Linked DNA regions of Mesorhizobium onobrychidis. Each later gene encodes a partner of the first gene's protein in a complex. Links are inferred from orthologs where the notes say so. Each region holds a gene or a part of one and is shown on either strand. Other genes may lie near its edges.

Region 1 (7,263 bases):
ATGCGGCGTCGAAAACCATCGCTCGTATGGATCGGCGATCATATTGAAAAGCCATGCGACAAGCGCCACGAACAACAGCACCGGTCCGATGAACAGCGGCACCCGCCAACGGACTTGCCGGTAGGCCGAAGCCCTTTCGGCCTCATAGGCCGCGAGATTCCTCTTGATGACGGCGATGTCAGTTTCATCAGGCATGAAATCCGCTGCTTCCATCGCCATCCCACCGTCGAAAGACCGAACACCCAGCTCGGACAATAGCCGATTTTGCGGAAAGTCGCGCGACTACAGCGTTGGGATGGTGGTGAGCCCACACGATTTATCCGAGCCACCAGTCAACTGTGGCCATCAATTCCGGTTATCAAAAACCGCAACGAAACGGGCCGTAACCTTTTGCCTTAATGCGCCCTCCAGCGTCTCAATGGGAACCAGCCGCTCATGGTCGCCGGCGCGCAGCCGCATGAAGGCATGCAGCCGGTAGGCGGCGATAGCGCCACGCGTGCCGGCGTCGGCGCTGATATCGGCGGTCAGGATGCCCCCGATGCGGCCGGGCCACGGCTGGCGCGCAAAGGCGGTGCCAAGAAAATCGCCGAGCCCATAGGCGACGAGCGCCTTGCCGATCCGCTCCACCGGCTGCACGACATGGGCATGGTGGCCGGCGATCAGCCCGACGCCTTGCGCGGCCAAATGCCGTGCCAGTGCCCGCGTTTCAGCCTGTGGAAAATGCCGGAATTCCCAATCCCAATGTGGCACGGCACAGGTGAGGTCGACGGCGCCGCCGCGCGGCCATCGTGCCAGGTCGCCTTGCATCGACACACGGCCCGCGAAGGCAGCCGCGCCGGCATTGCGCCACAGCGTGAAAGCGGCAAAGCCTATTGTCAGCGGCCCGACAGCAAGGCGCTGGACCGGACCGTCGGCGGCGGTACCGATGCTGCGGATGCCGAGACGGTTCAGCGCCGCCACGGTCTCGTCGAAACCCTCGACGCCTTGATCGAGCACATGATTGTTGGCGAGCGATAGCACCAGTTTCTCGCGCGAGATGCCGACGGCCGCCAGCGTCTCGGCAAGAAACCGCTCGGTCATGGCATGACGGGTGCCAAGCTTCGTGCCCATCGCCGCGCTCGGTCGCTCCACCACCGGGCTTTCGCAATTGCCGACCACCAGATCGGCGGAGCCGAGCAACGTGGCGATCGCCGGGTCGCATTGCGGCGCACTGCGATTGGCCACCGCCGAGATATCGCCGACAAAGGCGAGCCGCACCGTCCGCTCCGGCGGCGGCTCAATCATCGTTCCTGCCGCCGGTGCAAAACCACGGGCGTCGCCGCCAAGCGTCGGCTTCAGGAAACGCGGCAGCCAAGACAATTTGTAGGAAAGCGGATAGTTCGACACGCGCAGCCTGTACCGGAATGAACTGCCACGGTAGACGATGCGCCCGATATAGCGAAGCGCCTCTGTTCGGAATCATGCGGACAAGGCGCGGCACGCGAATTGCGTGTATGCTTCCCGCCGAACAGCATACCGGAGGACCAAGATGACGCGATTTTCGAGCCTGCTGGCATCCGCCCTTATTCTGCTGCTGCCGGTTGCTTCTGCCGGTGCCGCAGCCGCCGAACCGGCCGCCCTGTTCGAGGCAAAAACCGTAGCCGACCGCGACAGCACGCTTACAGCGCTCGAAGCCGCGCCCACTGATCCCGCGTCGGCCTACGCCGCCGGCGCCGGCCAATTCTTCACCGCGCTGGAGATCCTGGCCGGCGGCCTGCACCGCCACGGCTTCGAGAGCCCGCAATCCTTCATGCTGCCGCTGATGCGGCTGCCGGTGCCGGACAATCCCAATCCCGAGCCGCTGACCTACGACGGCTTCCGCGCCATCCTGGTCGCCTTCCGCGATCGGTTGGAAAAGTCCGCCGCCACGCTTGGATCCGTGCCTGCCGATGCCGACATCGGCATGGAGGTCGACCTCACCCGTCTCGGCATCGACCTCAACGAGGACGGCCAGATCGCGCCGGACGAAAGTGCCGCCGCGATCATGGCGTCCCTGTCACGCGGCGGCGGTGCGCCAGACCCGGCCGCACCCGCCCTCACCTTCCGCTTCGACCGCGCCGATGGCTACTGGCTGCAGGGCTATGCCGAATTCCTGATGGCGCAGGCCGATTTCTGGCTGGCGCATGATTTCAGGAACGCCTTCGACGGTTCGTTCCACATGCTGTTTCCGCGCGCCAAACTGCCGCTGCAGGACACGCTCGTTCCGCCGGACGGCGGCATGAGCGGCGGCATGTTGTCGTCCGAATGGCGCATCGCCGATTTCATCTCGCTGGTTCATCTGGTCAACTGGCCGGTCGTCGAGCCGGAGCGCCGGCAGGCGGCGCGTCGCCATCTCATGGAAATGATCCGGCTATCTCGCGAAGACTGGAAGGCGATCCGCGCCGAGACCGACAACGACCGTGAATGGCTGCCCGGCCCGCAACAGAAAGGCGCCAGCCCGCTCACCGGCCTGGAGGTCGGCGAGGAGCAGGTCCAGGCCTGGCACACCGCGCTTGAAATGGCCGAGGATCTGCTCGAAGGCCGCACCTTGCTGCCGCATTTCCGCTTCGCCGACAAAGGCATCAATATGAAGCGCTTCTTTGACGAACCAAAGCCCTTCGACCTGGTGCTATCGATCACCGGCCCGGCCATCGCGCCCTATCTCGAGGGCGGAAAGATCCTCACCAGCGAAGAGTTCGACCAGATCCAGCGCCAGTTCGGCGGCGCTGGGTTTTTGACGTTTGCGCTGTGGTTCAACTGAGGGCGTTTCGACATCGTTCCTGACACCCTTGTGTCAGGAGCTTGGTTTCCTCTCGCGCCCCTCGTCACTCCGCTCTTTCCATTTTGGCCGATACCTCCCATATTCGGGGCATGGCCAAACTTTCTGATAAAAAAACGCCGCCGCCGGCGCGTGATGATGGCGCTTCGCTGCCCAAGCGGCGCAGCCCGCTGACCGACTTCCTCGACGCGTCCGAGCCGCTGCACAAGGGCGGTTTTGCCGAGGCGCCGCAGGCTGAATTCTCAGGCACGCCGCTGACCGGCTCGATCGCCGATTGGGCCGAGCAGATCGAGCAGGAGGCCGAGAAGGAAGGGAGCCAAGTCGTTTCCGACAAGAATGGCGGCAAGAACGGCGGCAGATCGCCGAAGACTGCCAAAAAAATCCCCGAACGCTCCTCTTCCCCCGGCCGCACGGCGCGAGGCACCTCGATGGGCGGCGCGGCGTCTGCCAGGGAGCGAACCGCGGCCGGCCTCAATCCTGTCGCCGGCCTCGATGTTTCGCTGGAGGAAGCCGAGACCATGGCCTCCGGCGGCGTCACCGCCACCGTTGCGGCGCTGTCGGCGCTGATCGAATCCGGCAACCCGCTGCACAAGGACGGCGTGCTGTGGACGCCGCACCGCCCTGCCCGGCCCGAAAAATCCGAAGGCGGCATCGCCATCAAGATGGTGTCGGATTTCGAGCCGGCCGGCGACCAGCCGACGGCGATCAAGGACCTTGTCGAGGGCGTCAACGACAACGACCGCACCCAGGTGCTGCTCGGCGTCACCGGCTCGGGAAAAACTTTCACCATGGCCAAGGTGATCGAGAAGACGCAGCGTCCTGCCCTGATCCTCGCCCCCAACAAGACGCTGGCTGCGCAGCTCTATTCCGAGTTCAAGAAATTCTTCCCGGAAAACGCCGTCGAGTATTTCGTCTCCTACTACGACTACTATCAACCGGAAGCCTATGTGCCCCGGACGGATACCTTCATCGAGAAGGAATCCTCGATCAACGAGCAGATCGACCGCATGCGCCATTCGGCGACGCGCTCGCTGCTGGAGCGCGACGACGTCATCATCGTCGCCTCGGTGTCCTGCATCTACGGTATCGGCTCGGTCGAAACCTACACGGCGATGACCTTCCAGATGCAGATCGGCGACCGGCTCGACCAGCGCGCGCTGCTCGCCGATCTCGTCGCCCAACAGTACAAGCGCCAGGACATCAACTTCGTGCGCGGCTCGTTCCGCGTGCGCGGCGACACGATCGAGATCTTTCCGGCTCACCTTGAGGACCGTGCCTGGCGCATTTCGCTGTTCGGCGACGAGATCGAGGCGATCACCGAGTTCGACCCGCTGACCGGCCAGAAGACCGGCGAGCTGAAAAGCGTCAAGATCTACGCCAATTCGCACTATGTGACGCCGCGCCCGACCTTGAATCAAGCCATCAAGTCGATCAAGGAAGAACTAAAGCACCGCCTGCAAGAGCTTGAAAAGGCTGGCCGTCTTCTGGAGGCCCAGCGGCTGGAACAGCGCTGCCGCTTCGACCTGGAGATGCTGGAAGCGACCGGCTCCTGCGCCGGCATCGAGAATTATTCGCGCTATCTCACCGGCCGCCAGCCCGGCGATCCGCCGCCGACGCTGTTCGAGTACATCCCCGACAATGCGCTGGTCTTCATCGACGAAAGCCACGTCACCGTGCCGCAGATCGGCGGCATGTATCGCGGCGACTTTCGCCGCAAGGCAACGCTGGCGGAGTATGGCTTCCGCCTGCCGTCCTGCATGGACAACCGGCCGTTGCGCTTCGAGGAATGGGACGCCATGCGCCCGCTTTCCGTCGCGGTTTCGGCGACGCCCGGCGGTTGGGAAATGGAGCAGTCCGGCGGCGTCTTCGCCGAGCAGGTCATCCGCCCGACCGGCCTGATCGATCCGCCGGTCGAGGTCCGCCCGGCCAAGACCCAGGTCGATGATGTCGTCGGCGAAATCCGCGACACGACAAAGGCCGGCTACCGCACGCTGGTCACCGTGCTGACCAAGCGGATGGCCGAGGACCTGACCGAGTACCTGCACGAGCAAGGCATCCGCGTCCGCTACATGCACTCCGACATCGACACGCTGGAGCGCATCGAGATCCTGCGCGACCTGCGCCTCGGCGCCTTCGACGTGCTGGTCGGCATCAACCTTTTGCGCGAAGGTCTCGACATTCCCGAATGCGGCTTCGTTGCCATTCTCGATGCCGATAAGGAGGGCTTCCTGCGCTCCGAAACTTCGCTGATCCAGACCATCGGCCGCGCCGCGCGTAACGTCGACGGCAAGGTCATCCTCTACGCCGACCAGGTCACCGGTTCGATGGAACGCGCGATGGCCGAGACCAACCGCCGTCGCGAAAAGCAGATGGAGTGGAACGCCGCCAACGGCATCACCCCGGAATCGGTCAAGTCGCGCATCTCCGACATCCTGGACTCGGTTTACGAGAAGGATCATGTCCGCGCCGACATCTCGCAGTTCACCGACAGCGCCGGCGCGATGATGGGCAACAATCTGAAAGCCCATCTCGACGCGATGGACAAGCAGATGCGCGACGCCGCCGCCAATCTCGACTTCGAGAAGGCGGCCCGCATCCGCGACGAGATCAAGCGGCTGCGCGAGATGGAACTGTCCATCTCTGACGATCCGCTGGCCAAATATGCCGATATGGAAAGCCCGGTTTCGGGCCGCGAAAAGGGCAAGCACAACAAGGGCCGCGCCATCCACCGCACGGTCGACGATGACGGCAAGAGCCTGTTCCGCAAGCCCGCGCTCGACGAGATGGGCGCCGACGGCGCCGTGCCGGTCAAGAAGCCGCTCTTTGCCAAACCCTCGCTCGACGCGATGGGTCCGGGCACCGACATGCCGACGCCGGCCGGTGCGGTATCCCGCTCGCTGTTCAGGAAACAGTCGGCCGAAGAGGCACACGGTTCCGATTTCGGCATTCCAGGCGACTCGACCAAGCCGCTGTTCAAGAAGAACTCGCTCGACGAGATGACGGTGCGACGGACCGAAAAGCCGGTCGAGGGAAAAGTGCCGGCCAAGCCGCAGCCGATCTCCCCACCTGTGGGGGAGATGTCCGGCAGGACAGAGGGGGGCGCGAAGGAACGCAACGATTCCGGTAAGCCAATTATCCGGCAGCGCGCCGGCATCGGTTCTTACGAAGACCCCGCCGACACCCGACGTGAGAAGCGCCGCCCCGGCAAGACTGGGCGGCCTGGACGGTAGCGTTCCTTCGCGCCCCCCTCTGTCCTGCCGGACATCTCCCCCACAAGGGGGGAGATTGGCAGCTTCAGCGCTCAGCTTACTCCTACACGCCCCTTGCCATCGGCCCCACCCTTGGTGTAGCCAGTTCTACAATTCAAACGTCTTGAAAGGAGGGCTGCGTGCATATCGACCACCACCGTCAGCGCGGCCCTGTCCCTGCCCTGCGAGCTTGCTTGCAGGGCTGACCAGAGACGGTCCGGGTTCTCCCGCTTCGATTTTCTTGGTCTGCCCTTCGTGGTGCTGCAACGCCGAGCCTGATGGCCTGCCTGCGCACCGTCAAAGTGCATCGAACCGGAGCTTCACTCCGGGCAGACCAGAGAAACCCACATGGCCCTGATCAGCCTCAAGTCCCTCGGCGTCACCATGGGTGCGCCGCTCTTTTCCAACCTCGATCTCACCATCGGCACCGGCGACCGCCTCGGCATCGTCGCCGCCAACGGCCGCGGCAAGTCCACCTTGCTGAAGTGCCTCACCGGCGAAATGGAGCCGACATCAGGCGACATCACCCGCACGCGCGGCCTGCGGATCGGCTTTGTCGAGCAAGCCGTTCCTGCAGCGCTGGCCGAGCACGGTTTTCAGCAGGTGGTGGCCGACGCCTTGCCGGCCGAGCAGGCCGAAAGCGAGCAATGGCGCGTCGACGTGGTTCTCGATTCACTCGACGTGCCGCAGCCGATGCGCGAGCGGCCGATGCGGGCCTTGAGCGGCGGCTGGCAAAGGCTGGCGCTGATCGCGCGCGTCTGGGTCACCGATCCCGACGTCCTGCTTCTCGACGAGCCGACCAACCATCTCGACCTCGCCAAGATCAGCCAGTTCGAAACCTGGCTGAACGCGCTGCCGCGCGAAGTGCCGGTGGTGATCGCCAGCCACGACCGCGCGTTCCTCGACGCAACGACCAACCGGACGCTGTTCCTGCGTCCCGAACAGTCGCCGGCGTTTGCGCTGCCCTATTCGCGGGCGCGCGACGCTTTGAGCGAAGTCGACGCCTCGACAGAGCGCAAATTCCAGCGCGACATGAAGGCGGCGCAGCAATTGCGCCGGCAGGCGGCCAAGCTCAACAACATCGGCATCAACTCGGGCAGCGACCTGCTGACGGTCAAGACCAAGCAGCTTAACCAGCGCGCCCAGCGCCTCGAGGAGGTCGCAGCGCCGGCGCACCGCGAAAGATCGGCGGGCGCGATAAAGCTTGCCAATCGCGGC
Region 2 (6,836 bases), 1.0 Mb from region 1 along the record:
CATGGTGATGCCCCACATGTCGGCCCCGGTCAGCGGCTTCGGATTGAAGCTCATATCCGAAGCCGGCTGCGTCGGCGAGGTGTGGTCGCCCTCGATCGCGCCGCCCGGCGCCGGCACTTCGTTGACCGGGACGATCGGCTCGCCGCTGCGCCGGTCGAGTACATAGAGGTCGCCCTGCTTGGTCGGCCCGACCAGCGCCGGCACGACGCCGCCGGCCGTGGTGATGTCGACCAGCGTCGGCTGCGCCGGCACGTCCATGTCCCACAGATCATGATGCACGGTCTGCCGCACCCAGCGCAATTGGCCGGTGTTGAGGTCGAGCGCGGTGATCGAGGAGGAGAATTTCTCGACATTGGCGCTGCGTCCCATGCCGAGCTGGTCGGGCGTCTGATTGCCGAGCGGCACATAGAGCAAGCCGAGCTTCTCGTCGGCGCTCGCCGTCGACCACATGTTGGGCGAGTTGTGGGTATAGGTCTGACCCGGCGCCAGTGGCGTCGTCTGGTCCGGATTGCCGGAATCCCAGTTCCAAATCAGGGCGCCGGTGTCGACGTCGAAGGCGCGGATGACGCCGGACGGCTCCTGCGTTGAATAATTATCGTTGACCGCGCCGCCGACGATGATCTTGTTGGCGACGATCAGCGGCGCCGAAGTCGAATAATAATAGCCCGGCTTCGGATATGGCATGTTGGCGAGCAGGTTCAGCGTGCCGCCTTCGGCAAATGTGGGACAGACCTGGCCATTCGCGGCGTCGAGCGCGATCAGCCGAGCGTCGGATGTCGGCAGATAGATGCGTGCCGCACAAGGCTGGCCGGCGGCGATCTTGGCATCGGCATAATAGGACACGCCGCGGCAGGTCTGGTGCTGGCGGTCCTTGTCCAGCTTGACCTTGGGATCGAAGCGCCATTTCTCCTTGCCGGTCGCGGCGTCGATAGCGATGGCGAAATTGTGCGGCGTGCAGATGTAGAGCGTGTCGGCAACCTTCAACGGCGTCACCTGATAGGTCGTCTCACTGACGTCGTCGGGCCCTTTCACATCGCCGGTGCGATAGGTCCAGGCCGGCTGCAAATTGGCAACGTTTTCGGGGGTGATCTGGTCGAGCGGCGAATAGCGCTGGCCGTACGTCGTGCGACCGTAATAGTGCCATTCGCCGCCTGGCACGTTGCCGCCGAGATCGGCGGTCGGCGTCACCTTGTCGGTGTTGAGTTCGCCGGCAATATCCTTTGGATCGGTCGTCATCGAATAGCCGGCGACGCCGATCGACGCCAGCACGGCGAGGATCAGCGGCGCGCGTCCATCGGGACCGGTGAGCCCGCCCCGCGCCCACGGTGTCAGCAGCCACAACGCGATAAGCACGATAATGCCGCCGCGCGGACCGAGCTCCCACCAGTCGAAGCCGGTTTCCCAGACCGCCCAGCAAAGCGTGCCGATGACGATCGCCGCGTACAGCCACAGCGCCATGGATTTGCGCCTGTAGAGCAGCCAGGCAGCGACGAGGAAGGCTATGCCGGCAATGATGTAATACCAACTGCCGCCTAGCGAAGCTAACCAGATGCCGCCGCCGCCGAGTACCAGGCCGATGAGGAAAAGGATGAGGGAGGTGATGACGACAGCCAAAACGATGCTCCTTCGACTGGTGCGCGCTTCGCACGCGTCAATGGGCAACCCGGCATTGCGTTCCTGCCCCGAGCACAACTTTCTCCGGCCCGGCATGGCTGTCAAGCAGGCTGGCGCTATAGGTGGTGTTCTACCGGATTTGTAACTCCCCCGCCTGGATTGAGAACAAAACGGAGACACTTCTGGCCTTTCGCTGCCGAATCACTACATTCGGGGACAATGTCCGGCTTTTCGGAAGACATGCCCTTTTTTGACGAACCGAATGCGCGGCCCACGGCCCCGTCCGGCATTGCCGCGCGCGCCATGGCTGCCCGCAGCGGCCACACCAATGCGCCCGACTATCTGAACGGGCTCAACCCCGAACAGCGGCTGGCGGTGGAAACCACCGAGGGTCCGGTTCTGGTGCTGGCCGGCGCCGGCACCGGCAAGACGCGTGTCTTGACCACCCGCATCGCTCACATCCTCGCCACGAAGAGAGCCTTCCCGTCGCAGATCCTCGCCGTCACCTTCACCAACAAGGCCGCGCGCGAAATGAAGCAGCGCATTGGCCTGCTGATCGGCGACGGCAATGTCGAAGGCATGCCGTGGCTCGGCACCTTCCACTCGATTGGAGTGAAGCTGCTGCGCCGCCACGCCGAGCTTGCCGGGCTCAAATCCGACTTCACCATTCTCGACACCGACGACGTCGTGCGCCTGATCAAGCAGCTCATCCAGGCCGAAGGGCTGGACGACAAGCGCTGGCCGGCCAAGCAGTTCGCCCAGATGATCGACGGCTGGAAGAACAAGGGGCTTGGCCCCGCCGACATTGCCGAGGGCGACGCCCGCGCCTTCGCCAACGGCAAGGGCCGCGAGCTCTACAAGGCCTATCAGGAGCGGCTGAAGACGCTGAACGCCTGCGACTTCGGCGACCTCCTGTGCCACCCGATCCGCATCTTCCGCGACAATCCGGACGTGCTGAAGGAGTACCACAAGCGCTTCAAATACATTCTCGTCGACGAGTACCAGGACACCAACACCGCCCAATACATGTGGCTGCGCCTGCTGGCCCAGCGGCCGGACGCCAAGCCGATCTCCCCCCTTGAGGGGGAGATGTCCGGCAGGACAGAGGGGGGTGCCTCGCGCCGACAGGCTGGAGGGACAGCGCCCCCCTCTGTCGCCTCCGGCGACATCTCCCCCTCTAGGGGGGAGATTGGGCGCTCCTCATCCGAAGGCCGAGCTAGGTCCACCGTAAACATTTGCTGCGTCGGCGACGACGATCAATCCATCTATGGCTGGCGCGGGGCCGAGGTCGACAACATCCTGCGCTTCGACAAGGATTTCCCCGGCGCCGCGATCATCCGGCTGGAGCGCAACTACCGCTCCACCGCGCACATCCTCGGCACCGCCTCCCACCTCATCGCCCACAATGAAGGCCGCTTCGGCAAGACGCTGTTCACCGAAAAAGTCGCCGAGGACGACGAGAAGGTGCATGTCCATGCCGCCTGGGATTCCGAGGAAGAGGCCCGCGCCGTTGGCGAAACCATCGAAGCCTACCAGCGGCAGAAGCACAATCTCAACGATATGGCCATTCTCGTCCGCGCCTCCTTCCAGATGCGCGAATTCGAGGATCGTTTCGTCACGCTCGGCCTCAACTATCGCGTCATCGGCGGCCCGCGCTTCTACGAGCGCCTCGAAATCCGCGATGCGCTGGCCTTCTTCCGCGTCGTTGCCCAAGGTGCCGACGATCTCGCCTTCGAGCGCATCGTCAACGTGCCGAAGCGCGGGCTGGGCGAAGCCACCATCCGCCAGATCCACGACACCGCCAGGACGCTCCGCATTCCGATGCTGGAGGCTGCGGAAAAACTCGCCGAGAGCGACGAACTGAAGCCGAAGCCGCGCGCAGCATTGCGCGAAGTCGCCGCCAATTTCGAGCGCTGGCAGAAGGCGCTGGAGACCACGCCGCACACCGAGCTCGCCGAGACCATCCTGGAAGAGAGCGGCTACACCGACATGTGGAAGAACGACCGCTCGGCGGAAGCTCCCGGCCGGCTGGAAAACCTCAAAGAACTGATCCGCTCCATGGAGGAGTACGAATCGCTGCGCTCGTTCCTCGAACATGTCGCGTTGGTGATGGACGCCGAGCAGAACGCCGAGCTCGACGCCGTCAACATCATGACGCTGCATTCGGCCAAGGGCCTGGAATTCGAGACCGTTTTTCTCCCTGGTTGGGAGGAAGGTCTTTTTCCACACCAGCGCGCGCTCGACGAGGGCGGCCGCTCCGGGCTGGAGGAAGAACGGCGGTTGGCCTATGTCGGCCTGACCCGCGCCAAGAAGAACCTGCATTTGTGGTTCGTCTCCAACCGCCGTATCCACGGCCTGTGGCAATCGACCATCCCGTCGCGCTTCCTTGATGAACTGCCGGAGGCCCATGTCGAGGTCGCTGAGAGCGGCAACTCCTATGGCGGCTACGGCAATGCCTATGGCGGCGGGTCTTTCGCCTCCGGACGGGGCGGCCAAGGCGCAGGAAGGCAGAATCCTTACGGCGCTTCGCGCTTCGACAATGTTGGCGGCACCGAGAAATCCGGTGCCTTCTCCAGCACCTATGCGACGCCGGGCTGGCAGCGCGCGCAACAGAACCGCACCGAGGCGACCGACCGCAACTGGGGCTCGCGTTCCGGCCACCAGGTCGAGCGCATTGGCTACGGCGAGACCGACAGCGGCTATGGCGCCGGCCGCACCTCGATCAAAGGCCGCACCATCGACGGCGAACTGGTCGCCAAATCCGTTGCCGACACGCCATCCCCCTTCAATGTCGGCGACCGAGTCTTCCACCAGAAATTCGGCAACGGCAACATTGCGGCCATCGACGGCAACAAGCTGACCATCGATTTCGACAAGGCCGGCCAGAAACGCGTGCTGGACGGGTTTGTCACCGGGGTGTGAGCATCCGCCCCTCCGCTCACCGATACCGCGCCTGGTTCCATTTGTGGCCGAGCAACGACAGGATGATGATCAGCCCGTTGAAGAACTGGACGTAGAAGCCGCTCAGGCCCGCCGCAACGACGCCGGTCTGGATGAACGACACCGTGACGGCGCCGATCGCGCCGCCGACGACGGTGCCGATGCCGCCCCAGGTCGGCGTGCCGCCAACGAACACCGATGCCAGCACCGGCAGCAAATAGCCGTCGCCAGCCGTCGGCCACCAGGTGAAGTTGATCATCACCGAGAACGTGCCGGCGATCGCCGCCCCGATGCCGACGAAGACGAACACTTTCACCCGCACGCGCTTGACGTCGATGCCCATCTGCTGGGCGCTGTCGGGATTGTCGCCGACCACCTTCACCTGCGCGCCGAACCGATGCCTGTTGTAGAGCAGCGCCGACAGAACGACGAAGCCGATCGCCCAGAATATCTGCACCGGGATGCCGTAGAGCTGGCTGGAGAAGATCTTGTAGGCCCAGCTGTCGGCGAGGCTGGTCAGCGCGGTCGACTTGCCTTCGTTGATGATCTGGATCAGGCCGCGCAGCAGGAAGTTCATGCCGAGCGTGGCGATTAGCGACGACAGCCCGCCATAGACGACCAGCGATCCGACCAGGAAGCCGAGCAACGTGCCCGTCGCAATGGCGGCGACGATGCCGAGGAACGGATCGTAGCCGGCCTGCACGACCAGCGCGAACACCCATGAGGCAAAACCCATCGTCGCCGGAAACGACAGGTCGATCTCGCCGCAGGTGACGACGAAGACCAGCGGCACCACCACGAACAGCGCTACCGGCAGCGTGGTGAGCACGGAACTGTAGAGATACCAGGTGGTGAAGACGATTGGGTTGGCGATCATGAACACTGTCATCATGACCACGAACACGGCAAGCGTGCCGAGTGCGGCGCGGTTGTCGAGGATGAAGCCGCGCATCCAGTGATCGGATGGGTGTTTCCACTCTTTCCGCGGATTGCCGGGACGGGAGATGCCGGCGGACGGCTCGTGCAGATCGGGCTCCATTGTCTTGCTCATCGTTTTCCCAGCTCCGCGTCGCCGGCGTCGTGCAGTCCGGCCAAACCACCGGGGTGCGCGACGTCTTCCATGAAGTTGATGAGGTCTTCGGCCGACTTGACGTCGCGCCGGTCGGCGCTGAGCGCGACCTTGCCGCGATCCAGCACCACGAAACGATCGGCAATGTCGAAGACGTGGTGGATGTTGTGGCCGATGAACAGGATCGACCGTCCGCTCGCCCGCACCTGGCGCACGAAATGGAAGACCTTGGCGGTCTCGGTCAGCGACAGCGCCGTCGTCGGCTCGTCAAGAATGATCAGGTCGGCCTGCTTGTAGATGGCCCGCGCGATCGCCACGCCCTGGCGTTCGCCGCCGGAGAGCTGGCCGACGATCGATTGCGGCGTGAACACTTTCGAGGTGAAGCCGATCTCGCGCATCAGGCGGCTCGCCTCCTCGATTTCCTTGTTGACCTTCAGCCAGCCGAGAATGCCGGTGAGTTCGCGGCCCATGAAGATGTTGCGCACGATCGTCTGCTGCACGGCCAGCGCCCGGTCCTGGAACACCGTCTCGATGCCGGCGTCGCGCGAGCGCGCGGCGCTCCAGCCGGTCACCGGCTGGCCGCGGATGAGGATCTCGCCGCTGGTCGGCTTGACCACGCCGGAGAGGATCTTGATCAGCGTCGACTTGCCGGCGCCGTTGTCGCCTATCAGGCCGACCACCTCGCCGCGGTCGACGCTGAGATTGACCCCGCCCAGCGCGTAGACCTGGCCATAGGACTTGCTGATGTCGCTCAGTTCGATAAGGCGTTCGGCCATGGCGATCCTCGCTTGGTTCCGGCTGCCGGTCGGGCTTGTCCGACCGGCATGCGGTGTTAAAAAGTCAGCGCAGCGCCTGCTTGGCGAGCTCGGCGACGATCTCGTAATTCTCAGGCGTGACGAAGCCGGCGCCGGTGTCGACATTTATCGGCGCGAGGCCCAGCACAACCTGCTGGCAGAGGCTGAGGATCGGCAGATAACCCTGCAGGAACGGCTGCTGGTCGGCCGTCAGCTGGACCCAGCCGCCCTTGAAGCCCTCGACGATCTGCGGGCTGGTGTCGAAGCCGAAATTGAAGATATCGCCCGCCTTCCTGCCCGCCGCCTGCATGTAAGTCGGGACGTTGCCCAGCATCTGTCCGCCGGGATAGCCAACCGCCTTGACGTCGGGATTGTTGAGGAGTGCCGCGGTAATCACCGGAATGGCCAGATTGGGGTCG

What was found.
Region 2: the proteins of uvrB (region 1) and IHQ72_RS17150 are in contact, whole or in part, in a crystal structure (PDB 7EGT), measured with the Thermus thermophilus proteins. The link is inferred for Mesorhizobium onobrychidis from one-to-one orthologs. Residues at the interface, in WP_096411307.1 of Thermus thermophilus: Glu23, Leu25, Arg26, Asp27, Gly28, Glu29, Arg30, Phe31, Arg55, Glu326, Asp327, Phe328, Glu379, Ser382, Gln383, His398, Gly400, Arg401; in WP_096412145.1 of Thermus thermophilus: His654, Arg656, Phe657, Gln666, Asp668, Glu669, Lys680, Arg681, Leu682, Ser683, Lys685, Tyr686, Ala687.

Annotation. Positions count from the first base shown.
Region 1 is NZ_CP062229.1:2,418,862-2,426,124, reverse strand. Bases 2,584-6,227 are described here. They hold uvrB (excinuclease ABC subunit UvrB), read left to right. Parts: upstream 2,584-2,889; coding sequence 2,890-6,027; downstream 6,028-6,227. Other genes in these bases: IHQ72_RS12150 (hypothetical protein), read left to right, coding at 2,584-2,779. Also shown: IHQ72_RS12160 (hypothetical protein), read right to left, coding at 1-213; IHQ72_RS12155 (CapA family protein), read right to left, coding at 346-1,386; more of IHQ72_RS12150, read left to right, coding at 1,529-2,583; IHQ72_RS12140 (ABC-F family ATP-binding cassette domain-containing protein), read left to right, coding at 6,394-7,263. UniProt on the Escherichia coli protein: The UvrABC repair system catalyzes the recognition and processing of DNA lesions. A damage recognition complex composed of 2 UvrA and 2 UvrB subunits scans DNA for abnormalities.
Region 2 is NZ_CP062229.1:3,448,734-3,455,569, reverse strand. The notes cover bases 1,520-4,736. They hold IHQ72_RS17150 (ATP-dependent helicase), read left to right. Parts: upstream 1,520-1,833; coding sequence 1,834-4,536; downstream 4,537-4,736. Other genes in these bases: IHQ72_RS17145 (ABC transporter permease), read right to left, coding at 4,553-4,736; IHQ72_RS17155 (glucose/quinate/shikimate family membrane-bound PQQ-dependent dehydrogenase), read right to left, coding at 1,520-1,614. In the rest of the region: more of IHQ72_RS17155, read right to left, coding at 1-1,519; more of IHQ72_RS17145, read right to left, coding at 4,737-5,605; IHQ72_RS17140 (ATP-binding cassette domain-containing protein), read right to left, coding at 5,602-6,399; IHQ72_RS17135 (substrate-binding domain-containing protein), read right to left, coding at 6,464-6,836. UniProt on the Escherichia coli protein: A helicase with DNA-dependent ATPase activity. Unwinds DNA duplexes with 3'-5' polarity. Translocates on single-stranded DNA with 3'-5' polarity. Initiates unwinding more efficiently from a nicked substrate than double-stranded DNA.